2 regions of the Kitasatospora sp. NPDC056531 genome follow, and region 1 is predicted to be linked to the other one. Evidence: riboswitches for the same ligand, from Rfam matches in the RefSeq annotation. Region 1 holds a riboswitch; the other holds the start of a gene.
The links. A riboswitch is a leader RNA that binds a small molecule or an ion and turns the genes downstream of it on or off. The one in region 1 is predicted to bind glycine.

Region 1 (2,357 bases):
ATGCCCACCGCGGCCTCGGGGTTGACCGCGATGCCCACGCCCAGCGGCAGTCCGCGGGCGAACTCCCAGGCCGGCGCGATCGCGAAGGCCATCCCCGGCGCGTGCTGCAGGAACACCTCCTGCGAGGAGAACACCGGCACGTACGGGGCCCCGGCCAGCTCGATGGTCGGCAGGTCCAGCGACTGCCCGCCCGGATCGCCCCCGGCCGGCAGCGGGATCCACACCTGACTGCGGGCCAACACCTCGATCACCCGCGCCGTCGCGCCCGGGTCGCCGAGCGCGGCGGTCAGCACCTGCTCCAGCTCGTTGGCCGGCCACGCACCGCCGGGCGGCGCCGCCTGCGGCCCGTCCCACCCCTGCTGCTGCTCCACCGGGTACCCCATGCGCGCCTGAACCGCCCTCTGCCGGTCGGCCGCCCACTGCTGTGCCGACGCGCAGATTCTAGAGCCCGGCTAGGGCACGGGTCCGGTCCCGGGCCGTGTGACCGGGTCCCCCCTCCCCTCGTACGCGTGGACGTGCCATGATGTGCGCGTCCGACGGCATGCGCCGCGGGCCCCCACAACTCCACACCGGCCGCTCGAACCCGCGCGGGAGAGCCCGGAGTGCCGCTCAGGCGGTACAGCCGGCGCCGAAGGAGCAAGTCCTCCCCGGAATCTCTCAGGCCCCCCTACCGCACGGATTAGGCACATCTGGAAAGCGGCGCACGGCCCTGTCGCGCGCCCACCCACGGTGCAAGCCGCCATGCTGTCCTGGATGCTGGAAACAGCTGCGGGCGGCCGCGGTGAAGCTCTCAGGTCCGACGACAGATGGGGAGACCCACGCCGCCGCATGCCCGCGCGCAGGGTCGGTCCCCGAGCGGGTCCGGTCCCGGCGCGTGCACCCCTGAGTGCCCCGACCGAGGAGTTCCTGGCCATGTCGTCCCTCCGCCTGACCGCGCTCGACGCGCTGCACCGCGCCCTCGGCGCGACCATGACCGACTTCGCCGGCTGGGACATGCCGCTGCGCTACGGCAGCGAGCGCGAGGAGCACCTCGCCGTCCGCACCAAGGCCGGCCTGTTCGACCTCTCGCACATGGGCGAGATCACCGTGACCGGCCCGCAGGCCGGCGAGATGCTGGACCACGCGCTGGTCGGCTTCGTCTCCGCGCTCGGTGTGCTGCGTGCCCGCTACACCATGATCTGCGCCGAGGACGGCGGCATCCTGGACGACCTGATCGTCTACCGCCTGCGCGAGGACGCCTTCCTGGTGGTCGCCAACGCCTCCAACGCGCAGCTGGTCCTGGACGAGCTGATCGCCCGCGCCAAGGGCTTCGACGCCGTCGTCACCGACGACCGCGACACCTACGCGCTGATCGCCGTCCAGGGCCCGGAGTCCACCGCGATCCTGGCCAAGACCACCGAGGCCGACCTGCCCGGTCTGAAGTACTACGCGATCCTCCCGGCCCGGGTGGCCGACCGTGACGTGCTGCTGGCCCGCACCGGCTACACCGGCGAGGACGGCTTCGAGATCTTCTGCCACCCGGGCGACGCCGAGCAGATCTGGCAGGCCCTGACCGCCGCCGGCGAGGGCCACGACCTGGTCCCGTGCGGCCTGTCCTGCCGCGACACCCTGCGCCTGGAGGCGGGCATGCCGCTGTACGGGCACGAGCTGTCCACCGACCTCACCCCGTTCGACGCGGGCCTGGGCCGGGTCGTCCGCTTCGACAAGACCACCAACGAGGGCGCCTTCATCGGCCGCAAGGCCCTGGAGCAGGCCGCCGCCGCGGCCGAGACCAACCCCCCGAAGGTGCTGGTCGGCCTGGTCTCCGAGGGCAAGCGGGTGCCGCGCGCCGAGTACACCGTGGTCTCCACCGAGGGCGCCCCGATCGGCCGGATCACCTCCGGCGCGCCGTCCCCGACCCTGGGCAAGCCGATCGCGATGGCCTACGTCGACGCGGCCCACGCCGCCCCCGGCAGCACCGTCGCGGTGGACGTGCGCGGCAAGCACGAGCCGGTCCAGGTCGTGGCGCTGCCGTTCTACAAGCGCGCCCGCTGACGCGGTCCGGCCAAGTCCCCCGCGGGCCCGGCCGGCCCCTGCTCCTCCCGTACCCGCACGTCGAAGCCGTCCGCGCGGCGGCCCGCTTCGTCGTACCCGCTTCCCATCCTGGAGAATGACGCCATGAGCAACCCCCAGCACCTGAAGTACACCAAGGAGCACGAGTGGCTGACGGCCGCCGAGGACGGTGTCTCCACGGTCGGCATCACCAAGCACGCCGCGGACGCGCTCGGTGACATCGTCTACGTGCAGCTGCCCGAGGTCGGCGACGAGGTGACCGCCGGCGAGACCTGCGGCGAGCTGGAGTCCACCAAGTCGGTCAG
Region 2 (2,357 bases), on a different contig from region 1:
CCGGGACGACGGCGGTGACGGTGTCGAAGAACTCGCCGTGCAGCAGCTCCACGCCGCCGGCCCGCAGGCCCTCGGCGAGGGCGGCGGCGTAGCGGTGGGTGCGGCGGGCGATGTCGGCCAGGCCGTCCGGACCGTGGTAGACCGCGTACATCGAGGCCATCACGGCGAGCAGCACCTGGGCGGTGCAGATGTTGCTGGTGGCCTTCTCACGGCGGATGTGCTGCTCGCGGGTCTGCAGCGCCAGGCGGTAGGCGCGGTTGCCGTCGGCGTCGACGGACACGCCGACCAGACGGCCGGGCAGCGAGCGGGCGTACTCGGCGCGCACCGACAGGTAGCCGGCGTGCGGACCGCCGAATCCCATCGGCACACCGAAGCGCTGCGAGGTGCCGCAGGCGATGTCGGCGCCCAGCGAGCCCGGGGACTTGAGCAGGGTCAGCGCCAGCAGGTCGGCGGCCACGGCGACGATCGCGCCCAGCCCGTGCGCCTGGTCGATCACCGGGGCGAGGTCGCGGACCACACCGGTGGCGCCCGGGTACTGCAGCAGCACACCGAAGACGCCGCGCTCGGCGATCTCGGCCGGGATGCCCTCGGACAGGTCGGCGACGACGACCTCGACACCGGTCGGCACGGCACGGGTGTTGATCACCGCGATGGTCTGCGGCAGGGTCTCGGCGTCGACCAGGAAGACACCGCCCTTGACCTTGGTGACGCGGCGGGCCAGCGCCATCGCCTCGGCGGCCGCGGTGCCCTCGTCCAGCAGCGAGGAACCGGAGGTGGGCAGACCGGTCAGGTCGGAGACCAGGGTCTGGAAGTTGAGCAGCGCCTCCAGACGGCCCTGCGAGATCTCCGGCTGGTACGGGGTGTACGCGGTGTACCAGGCCGGGTTCTCCATGACGTTGCGCAGGATCACCGGCGGGGTGAAGGTGCCGTAGTAGCCCAGGCCGATCATCGGCTGGAGCACCTTGTTGCGGCTCGCCAGCTCGCGCAACTCGGCGAGGACCTGCGCCTCGCTGCGACCGGCGGGCAGGGCCAGGGCGGTGATGGAGCGGATCGCCTCGGGAACGGCGGTGTCGGCGAGCTCGTCCAGCGAGCCGTAGCCGACGGACGCCAGCATCTTCTCCTGGGCCGCGGCGTCGGGGCCGATGTGGCGGTTCTCGAAGGGGCTGGCCAGCTCAAGCTCGGTGAGGGTCGAGGCGCCGGTGGGGCGTCCCGCGTTCGGCTGGGCGTTCATGGTGGTCGAGGCCTCCTGGTCACGGACCGGCGGGGGCACGCACGCCGACCGGTCGTTCCGCTGCGGACAGCGGATCGCCTGGGCGGACGAACCCGGAAGGCCTCCCCCTCTGTCATCGGGACCTGAGAGCTTCGCCCGCACGTCGCGCTGTCGGCGCTCCGTCGGCTTGCACCGTCGGTGAGGGTGGTGATCGCCGGCTCCCGCGCCGACGCTCCTGCCCTGCTTTCCAGAGTGACCTATCCCGCACGGTACGGATGCCTGAGAGATTCCGGGGAGGAGTTGCTCCTTCGGCGCCCCGACCAGCGGTTTTCGCCGTCGGGGACTCTCCCGCGCGGGCTCGGCGGTCGCCGCCCAGGGTACCAGCGGGAGGCCTTCCGATCACGGGTGCGTCGGGTCACTCGAGGTCTACGCGCGTCCCCCGGACGGCCTAGCGCCGAGCCCGTCCGGCGCACCCCGGTCGCGTCGGTCCGATTCATGCCTTTTGGTGTGAAGTGACGGCCGGGACGGGTGCTCCGACGGCCGTACCTGCGGGAGTTCCGCAGCCGCAGCGCAGCTGGAGGAAAGAGTGCAGACCGACTTCGACCCCAGAGACCTCATCGGCCACAAGGCGGTCGACCGCAACGGAGACAAGATCGGCACGGTCGACGAGGTGTACCTGGACGACGCCACCGGCCAGCCCGAGTGGGCCGCCGTCCGGACCGGCATCTTCGGCCGGGACGCCTTCGTCCCGCTCACCACGAGCGAGTTCTCCGGCGAGGAGCTCCGGGTGCCCTACGACAAGTCGCTGGTCAAGGAGTCCCCGGACTTCGGCGTGGGCCAGCACCTGTCGCCGGCCCAGGAACTCCAGCTCTACCGTTACTACGGTCTCGACGCCGAGGTGGACGGCCACACCGCCGCCGAGGAGCCCGGCCGGACCGTCCAGCCCGACCTCGACTTCGGCACCACTCCGGCCGCCACGGCCACCACGACCGCCAAGCCGCTCGACTTCCACGCCGCCGAGCCCGGCCCGACCAACACCGTCACCACCGCCACCGCCCCCAGTGCCGCTGGCACCGACACCGCCGCGGAGGCCATCATGCGGACCCTCACCACCCCCGCGCCCACCGCCACCACCGCGACCACCCCC

Region 2: it holds a riboswitch for glycine, as region 1 does, so the genes downstream of both, gcvP (aminomethyl-transferring glycine dehydrogenase) here and gcvT (glycine cleavage system aminomethyltransferase GcvT) in region 1, are expected to answer to the same signal.

Annotation. Positions count from the first base shown of each region.
Region 1 is NZ_JBHTTU010000025.1:62,456-64,812, forward strand. Features, by position in the region: gene ACFQ87_RS21785 (enhanced serine sensitivity protein SseB C-terminal domain-containing protein) at 1-383, opposite strand, end outside; glycine riboswitch at 579-683, shown strand; gene gcvT (glycine cleavage system aminomethyltransferase GcvT) at 913-2,034, shown strand; gene gcvH (glycine cleavage system protein GcvH) at 2,158-2,357, shown strand, end outside.
Region 2 is NZ_JBHTTU010000038.1:14,510-16,866, reverse strand. Features, by position in the region: gene gcvP (aminomethyl-transferring glycine dehydrogenase) at 1-1,231, opposite strand, end outside; glycine riboswitch at 1,468-1,571, opposite strand; partial or broken gene ACFQ87_RS27355 (PRC-barrel domain-containing protein) at 1,797-2,171, shown strand; gene ACFQ87_RS27350 (YsnF/AvaK domain-containing protein) at 2,307-2,357, shown strand, end outside.